2 regions of the Staphylococcus sp. MZ3 genome follow, and region 1 is predicted to be linked to the other one. Evidence: riboswitches for the same ligand, from Rfam matches in the RefSeq annotation. Region 1 holds a riboswitch; the other holds the start of a gene.
The links. Region 1 has a riboswitch for lysine ahead of KI230_RS06930 (aspartate kinase). Riboswitches for the same ligand answer to the same signal wherever they lie in the genome.
Positions count from the first base shown of each region.

Region 2: another riboswitch for lysine. It lies ahead of KI230_RS08450 (amino acid permease); the one in region 1 lies ahead of KI230_RS06930 (aspartate kinase).

Region 1 covers NZ_CP076026.1:1,425,898-1,432,968, forward strand. The annotation lists gene KI230_RS06925 (ABC-F family ATP-binding cassette domain-containing protein) at 1-1,034, shown strand, start outside; lysine riboswitch at 1,644-1,819, shown strand; gene KI230_RS06930 (aspartate kinase) at 1,901-3,106, shown strand; gene KI230_RS06935 (aspartate-semialdehyde dehydrogenase) at 3,170-4,159, shown strand; gene dapA (4-hydroxy-tetrahydrodipicolinate synthase) at 4,161-5,048, shown strand; gene dapB (4-hydroxy-tetrahydrodipicolinate reductase) at 5,045-5,767, shown strand; gene dapD (2,3,4,5-tetrahydropyridine-2,6-dicarboxylate N-acetyltransferase) at 5,794-6,513, shown strand; gene KI230_RS06955 (amidohydrolase) at 6,656-7,071, shown strand, end outside.
Region 2 covers NZ_CP076026.1:1,746,555-1,753,625, forward strand. The annotation lists gene KI230_RS08430 (NUDIX domain-containing protein) at 1-171, opposite strand, end outside; gene rplT (50S ribosomal protein L20) at 313-669, opposite strand; gene rpmI (50S ribosomal protein L35) at 716-916, opposite strand; gene infC (translation initiation factor IF-3) at 945-1,472, opposite strand; ribosomal protein L20 leader region at 1,501-1,626, opposite strand; gene KI230_RS08450 (amino acid permease) at 1,701-3,194, opposite strand; lysine riboswitch at 3,340-3,515, opposite strand; gene thrS (threonine--tRNA ligase) at 3,621-5,558, opposite strand; gene KI230_RS08460 (hypothetical protein) at 5,756-5,878, opposite strand; gene dnaI (primosomal protein DnaI) at 5,971-6,891, opposite strand; gene dnaB (replicative helicase loading/DNA remodeling protein DnaB) at 6,891-7,071, opposite strand, start outside.

The DNA of each region.
Region 1 (7,071 bases):
CAATCAGTTGGTTAGAAGATTTCTTAATTAACTTTGATAATACTGTTATCGTAGTATCGCATGACCGTCATTTCTTAAATAACGTATGTACACATATCGCTGATTTAGACTTTGGTAAAATTAAAGTTTATGTTGGTAACTATGATTTTTGGTATCAATCTAGTCAGTTAGCTCAAAAGATGGCTCAAGAACAAAACAAGAAAAAAGAAGAAAAAATGAAAGAGTTACAGGACTTTATTGCTCGTTTCTCAGCTAACGCTTCTAAATCTAAACAAGCAACAAGTCGTAAAAAACAACTTGAGAAAATTGAATTAGATGATATTCAACCATCATCAAGAAGATATCCTTTCGTTAAATTCACGCCTGAGCGTGAGATTGGTAATGACTTATTAATCGTTCAAAATCTTTCTAAAACGATTGACGGTGAAAAAGTATTAGATAACATTTCATTCACAATGAATCCAAATGATAAAGCAATTTTAATTGGAGATAGTGAAATCGCGAAAACAACATTACTTAAAATATTAGCTGGTGAAATGGAACCAGACGAAGGTTCTTATAAATGGGGTGTAACAACATCATTAAGTTACTTCCCTAAAGATAACTCAGAATTCTTTGAGGGCGTTAATATGAACCTTGTAGATTGGTTAAGACAATATGCACCGGAAGATGAACAAACAGAAACATTTTTACGTGGTTTCTTAGGTCGTATGTTATTTAGTGGTGAAGAAGTTAAGAAAAAAGCTAGTGTGCTTTCAGGTGGAGAAAAAGTACGTTGTATGCTAAGTAAAATGATGTTATCAAGTGCGAATGTACTTTTACTTGACGAACCTACTAACCACTTAGACTTAGAAAGTATTACTGCTGTCAATGATGGTCTTAAATCATTTAAAGGTTCTATCATCTTTACTTCTTATGACTTCGAATTTATCAACACGATTGCAAACCGTGTTATCGATTTAAATAAACAAGGCGGCGTTTCAAAAGAAATTCCATATGAAGAATACTTGCAAGAAATCGGCGTTTTAAAATAAACATAATATGTAGAATTTCTTTTCGAAAATCTCTGTGTTGAGGCCCGACCAACTTGCACATTATTGTAAGTTGGCTTACTGTCACCTTCTATATTGGGACTTATTCCGCAACTTGTATTGTTTGTAGAAATTAGGAATCCAATTTCTCTATGTGTGGCACCGACAAGGATTGAAAAAAGCTAGCTACAAAGTCATTTTCATTCAGTCAACTACTGTCAATATAACATTGCAGGGCCTAGGGCATTGATTCATGTCCGAGACTATATTCAATTTAATAGACATTAACTGGGCGTCTCGATGCTAATATTTATAGCATCAAGGTGTCCTTTTTATTTTATTTTTTAGCACATCAGCACAGTGAACACCCCTTCTCTAAATTACAAATACAGTTATCACCGCATTAAAAGAGTACATTTATTTAATGTGCATATTGAGTATGGAGTATGCTATAAGTATTTTGAATTTTATTTTTCAAAAAGTCTCATTATCACCACCTTTTAAAATATAAGCAACGCTATAACTTGAATTTTCAGGTTATTCCAAAAAATCTAAATTATCGGTTTACATTCATATTTGTCATATGTATAATGAACACATACCAATTTAATAATATTTTGATGAGGCGCATCAATCATGAGTAAAGTTTAGATTACTGTCTGCTAACAGCTAAATTTGAAAGGGTGCGATGCCGAAGCGATTATAATAGCAGTTATAATTTGTTGGACTTTTTGGTTAAGAGCTGAGAGTTTGTCATTATTTAAAAATAATGGAGTGCATCACTTGTATATAGATTAAGAGCAAGTTCGCATTCCGAACTTGTTCTTTTTTTATTATTGTGTGCCCTTCCTAACAATTAGGAGGATTATATGGTAACAAGAAGTGTGTTGAAATTTGGCGGATCATCCGTCAGTGATTTTACAAAAATAAAAAGGATCGCTGAAATGTTAAAGGAGCGGGTCAATCAAGATGAACAATTAATTGTCGTTGTAAGTGCTATGGGTAACACAACAGATCAATTAATGACGAATGTATCGACCTTGACTAAAGCACCAAAACAACAAGAACTGGCATTATTATTGACAACCGGAGAGCAACAAACTGTATCTTATTTATCAATGGTATTAAATGATATCGGTGTGAATGCCAAAGCAATGACTGGCTATCAAGCGGGTATTAAAACCATTGGCCATCATTTAAAAAGTAAAATTGCTCAAATTAATCCTCAAACATTTGAACAAGCCTTTCAAGAAAACGATATTTTAGTAGTTGCTGGATTTCAAGGCATCAATGAACATCAGGAATTAACAACTTTAGGCAGAGGCGGTTCTGATACGACCGCTGTGGCACTTGCTGTTAGTAATCAAATACCTTGTGAAATTTATACCGACGTTGATGGTGTGTATGCCACTGACCCAAGACTTTTACCAAAAGCTAAACGACTAGACATCGTCTCATATGAAGAAATGATGGAAATGAGCGCTTTAGGTGCTGGTGTACTTGAAACAAGAAGTGTTGAATTAGCTAAAAACTATAATATCCCTTTATATTTAGGAAAAACTTTATCGAACGTGAAAGGAACATGGATTATGTCAAATGAAGAAATATTAGAGAAAAAAGCAGTTGCTGGTGTGGCTTTGGATAAACATATGATGCATGTAACAATTAGTTATCCCCTACCTGACAATCAGCTACTTACCCAACTATTTACGGAACTTGAAGAAGGTGCTGTAAATGTTGATATGATTTCACAAATCGTCAACTTGGATGGACTACAACTATCCTTCACGATTAAAGATAGTGATTTTCATCAAATTTCTATGATTCTTGAAACATTAAAGAATCAATATGAAGCATTAGCTTATAAAATCAATGAGCATTATGTCAAAATTTCATTAATTGGCTCAGGCATGCGTGATATGTCAGGTGTGGCATCAAAAGCATTTTTGACATTAATTGAAAATAATATACCTTTCTACCAAACAACAACTTCTGAAATAAGTATTTCATACGTCATTGATGATTTTAATGGGCAACAAGCGGTGGAAAAACTATATGACGCATTTAACATTTAATGGTAAAATGATTGTTAAAATATTCTAAAAATTGGAAATTATTATAAAATGGAGTGACAAGTTATGACAAAATTAGCAGTTGTGGGTTCAACAGGATTAGTAGGTACAAAAATGTTGGAGACATTAAATCGTAAAAATATTCCTTTCGATGAATTAGTATTATTTTCATCAGCACGTTCTGCAGGGAAAGAAGTTGAATTTCAAGGAAAAACATATACAGTTCAAGAATTAACTGATGCTCGTGCAAGTGAACATTTCGATTATGTATTAATGAGTGCTGGTGGCGGTACAAGCGAACACTTTGCCCCACTCTTTGAAAAAGCTGGTGCAATCGTTATAGACAATTCAAGTCAATGGCGTATGGCAGAAGATATTGATTTAATCGTTCCGGAAGTCAATGAACCTACTTTTACAAGAGGTATCATTGCCAATCCAAACTGCTCTACGATTCAGTCTGTTGTGCCATTAAAAGTATTGCAAGATGCTTATGGTTTAAAACGAGTGGCATATACAACATATCAAGCTGTATCAGGTTCAGGGATGAAAGGTAAGAAAGATTTAGCTGAAGGTGTAAATGGTAAAGCACCAGAAGCATATCCACATCCAATTTATAATAATGTGTTACCGCATATTGATGTGTTTTTAGAAAACGGATATACAAAAGAAGAACAAAAAATGATTGATGAGACGAGAAAAATTTTAAATGCGCCAGACTTAAAAGTAACAGCAACATGTGCACGTGTGCCTGTTCAAGATAGTCATAGTGTTGAAATTGATGTAACGCTTGAAAAAGAAGCGACTGCAGAAGATATTAAAGCATTATTTGATCAAGATGACCGCGTTGTTTTAGTAGACAATCCAGAGAACAATGAATATCCAATGGCAATCAATTCTACTAATAAAGATGAAGTGTTTGTTGGCCGTATACGTAGAGATGATTCATTAGAAAATACTTTCCATGTATGGTGTACATCAGACAATTTATTAAAAGGTGCTGCATTAAATGCTGTACAAGTATTGGAACAAGTTATGCGTTTAAAAGGAGCGAATTAAAATGACACATTTATTTGAGGGTGTTGGAGTTGCACTTACAACCCCTTTTACAAATAACAAAGTTAATATTGAAGCTTTGAAAACACACGTTAATTTTTTACTAGAAAATAATGCCCAAGCAATCATCGTTAATGGAACTACTGCTGAGAGCCCTACTTTAACAACAGATGAAAAAGAACGCATTCTAAAAACAGTTATTGATCTTGTAGATAAACGTGTTCCTGTCATAGCAGGAACTGGCACTAATGATACTGAAAAGTCAATCCAAGCTTCAATCCAAGCTAAAGCCTTAGGGGCTGATGCAATTATGTTAATTACGCCCTACTACAACAAAACGAACCAACGTGGTTTAGTCAAACACTTTGAAGCGATTGCAGATGCTGTGAAATTACCAGTCGTACTGTACAATGTTCCTTCAAGAACGAACATGACAATTGAACCAGAAACTGTAGAAATATTAAGTCAACATCCTTATATAGTTGCTTTAAAAGATGCTACGAATGATTTTGAGTATTTAGAAGAAGTGAAAAAGCGCATTGATACAAATTCATTTGCATTATATAGTGGCAATGATGACAACGTCGTCGAATACTATCAACGTGGCGGTCAAGGGGTTATCTCTGTTATTGCCAATGTCATTCCTAAAGAATTTCAAGCGTTATACGATGCTCAACAAAGTGGATTAGATATTCAAGATCAATTTAAACCAATCGGCACACTGTTATCAGCCCTATCAGTTGATATTAACCCAATTCCTATTAAAGCTTTAACAAGTTATTTAGGATTTGGAAACTATGAATTACGTTTACCATTGGTTAGCCTAAAAGATACAGATACTAAAGTGCTTCGTGAAGCATATGACACATTTAAAGCGGGTGAAAATGAGTGAAAATATTACTAATTGGCTATGGTGCAATGAATCAACGCGTTGCTAGATTAGCAGAAGAAAAAGGACATGAAATCGTTGGGGTCATTGAAAATACACCGAAAGCAACAACGCCATATCAACAATATCAACATATTGCAGATGTTAAAGATGCCGATGTTGCAATAGATTTTTCAAATCCAAATCTGCTGTTCCCTTTATTAGATGAAGAGTTTCATTTGCCATTAGTTGTGGCAACAACTGGCGAGAAAGAAAAACTACTTAATAAGTTAGATGAATTGAGTCAAAATATGCCTGTATTTTTCAGCGCGAACATGAGTTATGGCGTTCATGCATTGACTAAAATTTTAGCAGCTGCTGTTCCCCTACTTGATGATTTCGACATCGAATTGACTGAGGCACATCATAATAAAAAAGTAGATGCACCAAGTGGTACGTTAGAAAAATTGTATGATGTGATCGTATCTTTGAAAGAAAATGTAACACCTGTGTATGATAGACATGAATTAAATGAAAAACGCCAGCCACAAGATATTGGTATACATTCTATTCGTGGAGGTACGATTGTCGGTGAACATGAAGTTCTATTTGCTGGCACTGATGAAACGATTCAAATCACGCATCGTGCACAATCAAAAGATATTTTTGCGAATGGTGCAATACAAGCAGCAGAACGCTTAGTTAATAAACCAAACGGCTTTTATACGTTTGACAACTTATAAACATATTAAAGGAGATCGATTATTTTATGGTACAACATTTAACAGCTGAAGAAATTATTCAATATATAAGTGATGCTAAAAAGTCTACACCAATAAAAGTATATTTAAATGGTAATTTTGAAGGCATCACATATCCAGAAAGTTTTAAAGTATTTGGTTCAGAACAATCTAAAGTAATCTTTTGTGAAGCGGATGATTGGAAACCTTTTTACGAAGCATATGGTAGTCAATTCGAAGATATAGAAATTGAAATGGATCGTCGCAATTCTGCTATTCCATTAAAAGACTTAACAAATACGAATGCACGAATTGAACCAGGTGCGTTTATTAGAGAACAAGCCATTATTGAAGATGGTGCTGTCGTTATGATGGGCGCAACAATTAATATTGGCGCAGTCGTTGGCGAAGGTACAATGATTGATATGAATGCTACTCTCGGTGGTCGTGCTACAACTGGTAAAAATGTACATGTAGGGGCTGGCGCAGTATTAGCAGGTGTGATTGAACCCCCTAGTGCTTCACCGGTTATAATCGAGGATGATGTATTAATCGGTGCAAATGCAGTTATTTTAGAAGGTGTACGTGTTGGTAAAGGTGCTATTGTTGCAGCTGGCGCGATTGTGACACAAGATGTACCAGCTGGTGCAGTTGTTGCTGGTACACCTGCAAAAGTGATTAAGCAAGCTTCTGAAGTACAAGATACTAAAAAAGAGATTGTAGCAGCATTAAGAAAACTGAATGACTAGTGACGTCAACGTATAATAATTTCAAGGTTGAGATACGATTATGTCTCAACCTTATTGTTTATCATTGAATAAACTTATGATCACAAATTTCGAAATACGTTACACTATTTATATAGTAATTTAACACAAAGGATTGATAATTATGAATGAATTAGAATTTGTTACGAAACATCGCCGTCATTTACATCAACATCCTGAATTAAGCTTACATGAATTTGAAACAACTGCTTATATTAAAGCGTTTTTAGATAGTTTAAATATTAAATACGATTGCCCATTGGAAACTGGCGTCATTGCATACTTAGAAGGTAATGGCTCACATACGATAGCGTATAGAGCTGATATTGATGCGTTACCTATTTTAGAGGAAAATGATGTGCCTTATCGCAGTCAATCTGATCATGTGATGCATGCTTGTGGACATGATGGTCATACAACTGCATTAATGCTTTTTGTACAACGTTGCAAAGACATGCAAGATGCAGGTCAATTACCGCAAAATGTCGTTTTCATTTTCCAACCTGCAGAAGAAACTGGTGGCGGTGCAAATCGATTAAT
Region 2 (7,071 bases), 320 kb from region 1:
TGGATCCTCTTCCATATCGCCGCGTCGCTTAACTTCATATTGACTTAGCGCATCAAAAATATTTTGACCTTCTGGTTTATTCTTATTTAAAAACCCATTGAAAGTATTCTTTTCATTATTAAAAATAATTTCTCTAGGTACTACAATGATTTGTTCATCAAATTTAGACATCGTATAAAACTCCTCACTTTAATGTTTGTTCTCTTAAATGCATTTTAGCAAATATGTCATATTTTAGCGATTAAATGTGGCATTTTGCTATTTAAAAAATAAAAAAGAGATGACAATGCCATCTCTTTTTTATAAGTGTTATTATTTTAAAGCATCTTTAGCTTTAGTTACTAATTGAGCAAATGCTTTTTCGTCAGAAATTGCGATTTCTGATAACATTTTACGGTTAATGTCGATACCAGCTTTTTTCAAACCGTTCATTAAACGTGAGTAGCTCATTTCATGTTGACGAGCTGCTGCGTTGATACGTGTAATCCATAATTTACGGAAGTCACGTTTACGTTGACGACGGTCACGGAAAGCATATTGACCTGATTTCATTACTTGTTGCTTAGCTACTTTGTATAATGTATGTTTTGAACCGAAGTAACCTTTAGCTAATTTAATCGTTTTTTTACGACGCGCTCTTGTTACTGTTCCACCTTTAACTCGTGGCATAAAAAATTCCTCCTTAGGTAATTCCTACCGATTTCTGTATTTGTTCTTATTTTTTGTATGCTAATAATTGTTTTACACGTTTCATATCGCTCTTAGACACTAATCTAGCTTTACGTAATTGACGTTTTTGTTTAGTGCTCTTGTTTGCGAATAAGTGAGATGTGAAAGCTCTTGAACGTTTTAATTGACCTGAAGCAGTTCTTTTAACACGTTTAGCTGCTCCGCGGTGAGTTTTCATTTTTGGCATAATATAAGTCCTCCTGTAATAGCTTTAATTATTTTTCAGCTGTTGGCGCTAACATGATAAACATTTGACGCCCGTCCATTTTAGGTTTTTGTTCAACTGTTGCTATATCTTTGCATTCATCTGCATATTTTTCTAGCACACGTTGACCAATTTCCTTATGCGTAATGGCACGCCCTCTGAAACGAATAGATACTTTACATTTATCGCCTTTAGTTAAGAATTTACGTCCGTTTTTCAACTTAGTTTGGAAATCATGTTCCTCAATTGTTGGACTTAAACGAATTTCTTTAACATTGATAATTTTTTGTTTCTTTTTCATTTCTTTTTCTTTTTTCTGTTGTTCGAATTTGAATTTACCGTAATCCATAATTCTTGCAACTGGTGGTTTCGCATTCGGTGCAACGACCACTAAGTCTAAATCTACACGTTCAGCCATTTCTAAAGCTTCACGCTTTGATTTAACACCAATTTGTTCACCATCTTGACCGATTAAACGTAATTCTTTTGCACGAATTTTGTCATTGATTTGAGTTTGATCTTTTGCTATGGTTGACACCTCCAAAATTTTTACGAAATTTGCACCAAGCAAAAAGGAAGAGCAGGTATAAAATACCCGCTCTTCCTTATACACAGTTATGTGTAATGTGATTAACCTGCCAACTGCTTTATGCGTCGCTACAGGTGAGAAGCGGGTGCTTCTACTTGGTTCGTTTCGTATTCAACGTTGTTAATCATATCAACAATTCACATTTAAGTCAACACTATAACTGTAATTATTTTTATTTTAACCTTTTATTTCATCCATTGACACGTCTTGACGTAAATCTACTTGTTCTAATGGAATTTTTTTCGTTTTATATCGAAGCTTATGATAAATAAAGAATGCTAAAAATACTGGGATTCCCATATACGTAATTAAGAAGCGACTAAAATTAAAATCTCCTGTTTTAATAAAGTCAACATCTTGACCAATAATTACTACAATACATAAAAAGCCAGCAAATAATGGTCCGAATGGGAATAATTTAGCAGTATATTTTAATTTAGATTTGTCATAATTTTGTTTATCAAATGCTCTTCTAAATCGATAATGACTTACTGCTATACCTACCCAAGCAATAAAACCAGTTAAACCACTTGCTGCAACGATATATTCGTATGCACCTTTTGTAAGGCTTTGTAATACGAAAATTATCACTACAATGATTGCTGTAACGAGTAACGACATATATGGCACACCGTTTTTATTTGTTTTACCAAATGCTTCAAACGCTAATTTATCTTTACTCATTGAATATAGCATTCGAGTTGAAGCATACATACCTGAGTTACCTGCTGATAACACAGACGTTAAAATGACTGCATTCATAAATGATGCTGCAAACGCAAATCCAGCATTTTTAAACACTAATGTGAATGGAGACGTTGCTACATTATCACTACCACCCATTAATGCACTACTATCATAAGGAATTAACATACCGATAACAAAAATGGCTAAAATGTAAAATAATAAAATTCTCCAGAATACTTGTTTAATTGCTTTCGGCACAGCACGTTCAGGATTTTCTGATTCACCAGCCGTAATACCAATTAACTCAGTACCTTGGAATGAGAAACCAGCGATTAAGAATACACCTAGAATTGATAACAAACTTCCTCCTAAGTTGCCACCAAGAATAGGACCTTCACCTTTATTAAATATTTCGAATCCTACAACATGACCACCCATGATTCCGACAATCGTTAATAAACCAATTGCAATGAAAACAATAACTGTAACCACTTTTATCAATGCCAACCAGTATTCACTTTCACCATAGACGCGAACTGATAACGAATTCAGACTAAAAATTATAACTAAGAACAACGCACTCCATGCCCAAGCGGGTATGCCTTGCAATGGTGTCCAATATTGAATGACTTGTGCTGCAATCGTAATATCTGCTGCTACAGTTACTACCCAGTTAAACCAATAGTTCCAACCAAGCGCAAACCCTAAAGATGGATCAACAAATCTTGTAGCATATGTACTAAATGAACCTGATACTGGCAAATACGTAGCCATTTCGCCAAGTGACGTCATTAAGAAAAATACCATTATTCCGATAATTGCGTATCCTATTAATGCACCCAAAGCACCTGCATCATGAATTGCTCCACCAGAAGTTACAAATAAACCTGTACCAATACAACCCCCAATCGCAATCATAGAAATATGACGATCTTTAAGTCCCCTTTTGACAACATTGTTACTTTCATTTTGAACTTTTGACATATAAGCTCCCTTTCCATGTTTTAGAGGCCAAGAAATAAATAACCTTTATTCACTTTCATACCCTTTTTTTACAGAACATAGTGATATTAAAAGTAAAAAAGTGGCTACATACCTTTAAGATATGCAACCACTTTGGCAATTATCTATATAAGGTAGCACATCACATTCTGTGACAGTACAGTTCCTATTCGAAAACTGTCCCAATAGATATAATTTATGGTTTATATCTATTTCGGCATCTTTACCTTTCACTTGTTCAACTTATGTACCATAAATACTTCTGACAAGTTACTAATTAAACATGCAACCTCTAACTCAATTTAATATTTTAACTAACTTGTAATATACAGGATTCATCACGCATAATCAACCCTGTAAAACTTGATACGCAATAAAAGTTTTAAAGCATTTTATTGCGACAACTGTCTATCTATGTTTTTTCAAACGAATTTCATCAACTAGATTCCAGATAAATTCATCTTTTTCAACTGTTTCTTGGTCTTGCGATCCATATTGACGCACATTCACTTGATTATTTTCAACTTCCTTATCCCCAACTACGATTTGATAAGGTATTTTTTGCATTTGAGCTTCTCTAATTTTATAACCCATTTTTTCATTACGGTCATCAATACTTACACGAACACCTTGAGATTTCAATTCATCTTGCAATTGGCGCGCATAATCATAATGTAAATCAACGTTAACTGGAATGATTTGAACTTGTTTTGGCGCTAACCAAGTCGGGAATGCACCTTTAGTTTCTTCAGTTAAAAATGCTACAAATCGTTCCATTGTTGATACAACACCACGATGAATAACAACTGGACGATGATGTTCACCATCTTGACCAATATAAGTTAAATCAAAACGTTCTGGTAATAAGAAATCAAGTTGTGCTGTTGATAATGTCTCTTCTTTACCCATCGCTGTTTTAACTTGAACATCTAGTTTCGGACCATAGAATGCCGCTTCACCAATCGCTTCTTCGTACGATAAGCCAAGCTCATCCGCTGCCTCTTTAAGCATATTTTCAGCTTTATTCCACATGTCATCATCATCAAAGTACTTTTCTTTATCTTCAGGGTCTCTATAACTTAATCTAAAGCTATAATCCTCGAAACCAAAGTCTTTATACACATCAATAATCATGTTTACAACGCGTTTGAATTCTTCTTTAATTTGATCAGGTCGAACAAAGATATGTGAATCATTTAAAGTCATACCACGAACACGTTGTAATCCTGATACAGCACCACTTGCTTCATATCTATGCATCGTTCCTAGCTCAGCGATACGGATAGGTAATTCACGATATGAATGTGGTTTATTCGCATAAATCATCATATGATGTGGACAGTTCATTGGACGTAATACCATAGATTCAGTTTCATCTAACTGCATTGGTGGGAACATATCTTCTTGATAGTGATCCCAGTGACCAGATGTTTTGTATAAATCAACATTAGCAAGTACTGGTGTATAAACGTGGTCATAACCCATGCTCACCTCTTTATCAACAATGTAACGTTCAATTTCACGTCTAATTGTTGCACCGTTAGGTAACCATAATGGCAAACCAGCACCAACTAATTGGCTATTTGTGAATAATTCTAACTCTTTACCAATTTTACGATGATCACGTTCTTTACGCTCTTCTAACATTTGTAAATGTGCTTTTAATTCTTTTTTATCAAAGAAAGCAGTACCGTATATACGTTGTAACATTTTGTTGTTACTATCTCCACGCCAGTATGCACCTGCTGTAGATAATAGTTTAAACTCTTTAATTTTAGCTGTTGATGGAACGTGAACTCCACGACATAAATCAGTAAAATCACCTTGACTATATAATGTTACATTTTCATCTTCAGGAATCGCGTCGATTAATTCTAATTTGTATTCATCATTGCTGAATAACTCTTTCGCTTCATCTCGTGAAACCACTTTTCGTTCGATTTTCATATTTTCGTTAACGATTTGTTTCATTGTTTTTTCAATTTGTTCAAAGTCATCAGATGAGATGTTTTGGTCAATGTCGAAGTCATAGTAGAATCCACCTTCTATTACAGGACCTACACCAAATTTAACATTACCATATAACCTTTTAATTGCGTGTGCCATTAAATGTGCAGTAGAATGACGTAATACCTCTAACGCTTCTTCACTACCTGGTGTCACAATTTCAATTGATCCATCAGTTTCAAGCGGTTTAGTTAAATCTACAAGTTGCCCGTTAAATTTGCCGGCAACAGCTTTTTTACGTAATCCAGGACTAATTGATTGTGCTATATCTTCAGTAGTAATACCTTTATCAAACGCCTTTTTATTACCATCTGGAAATTGAATATTAATTTGTTCCATGTTAAACCCTCCTATTTGCTTTATAAATACTTTTATCTGACCTCGTTAAAAAATTGAACAACAATCATCGTTTTAACATTAAACCTATTAACAATAAACAGGGAATATATGACACCAACAAACATTTATGTCTGAAAAAAACAAAAAATCCCGCCCCTATACAAGGGACGAGATCGTCGTGGTACCACCCTAGTTATCTAATACAATTTATGTATTAAATATCTCTGCTTAAGATAACGGTCTTGATCCGGGTATTCATTACAAATACCATAAATGAAGTAGTAATCATCTAATTTATTAACCATATTCTCATCAAACAATGGCTTTCTGTGTAATATTGATTAGATCATCTTGTCTTCAATCATTTAAACGATTTAGATTTGTATTCATTATACACCAATCATTTTAAAATTCAATTGTTTCTGAAATTTTCTCCTGATAAAAAGTATGGTGTTGACAAAGATTTGACACGTTCAATAATACGTGCTGCTTTAGTCTTCTCTTCACCATCACGAGTCATCGCTAAATGATGTTCCAATTCACTATAGTCAAAATTAGAACTAAAGAATGTTGGTAATTCATGAACCATTCGATAGTGTAGCAAAGGTCCAATTACCTCATCTCTCACCCATGGAGTCACTTCTTCAGCCCCAATATCATCAAGCATTAAAATGTTTGCTTCTCTTACGCGATGTAATTTCTTTTCAAAAGAACCATCTTTAAAGCCACCTTTTAATGTTCTAATAAATTCCGGTAAATAAATAATTGTCGAACGTACCTTCTTAGATTTGAGCTGATTCGCAATTGCACCTAGAATAAAAGATTTACCTGTCCCAAATGGACCATAAAGGTAAAGGCCTTTCACTTGTTCCCCATTAGTTATTGCTGTACAAATATCATCTGCTGCCATAGCTACATCAAGACGGTCTCGATGATTCATATAAATATCTTTCAATTTGGCATTTAAAGTATCTCGTTGCATATGATGAGATGTAATTAGCTCAGCTTCAAAGCGTTCTTCGTCGTACTTGATTTTACATGGGCATTGTAAATAGCGTATTTTAATTCGGTTATTATCAACATATAACTCAGGCACATGCCCCTTTACGAAATTTGGACAATCAGCAAATTTATGACCGTCATAATGTTTTTGTTGATCTTTATACTCTTGTAACACATTTAAGTCTTCATCAATCATAGCATTCGTTAATTCAGCTCGATGCGCTTCCAAAAATTGCTTAACATCTGGGTCATTGATTACTTCTTTTTTTATCTTTTCTATTCTTTTTTCAAAGTCCTGCGACGTGTTAATTATACTTTTAAATTGCTTCATTATTGACTGTCCTCCTCCCATTTTTTAGATAATTTATCTAGAAATGCTTGTCGATCTTGCTCTAATTGTTGATCATCTACGCTATTATCTTTAGCCGAATCTTCTTCACTAGCTTTATCTCTATTTTCTAACCATTTAGGTGTTTTTTCTTTTGAAATACGATTACGCTGCCCATAGTAT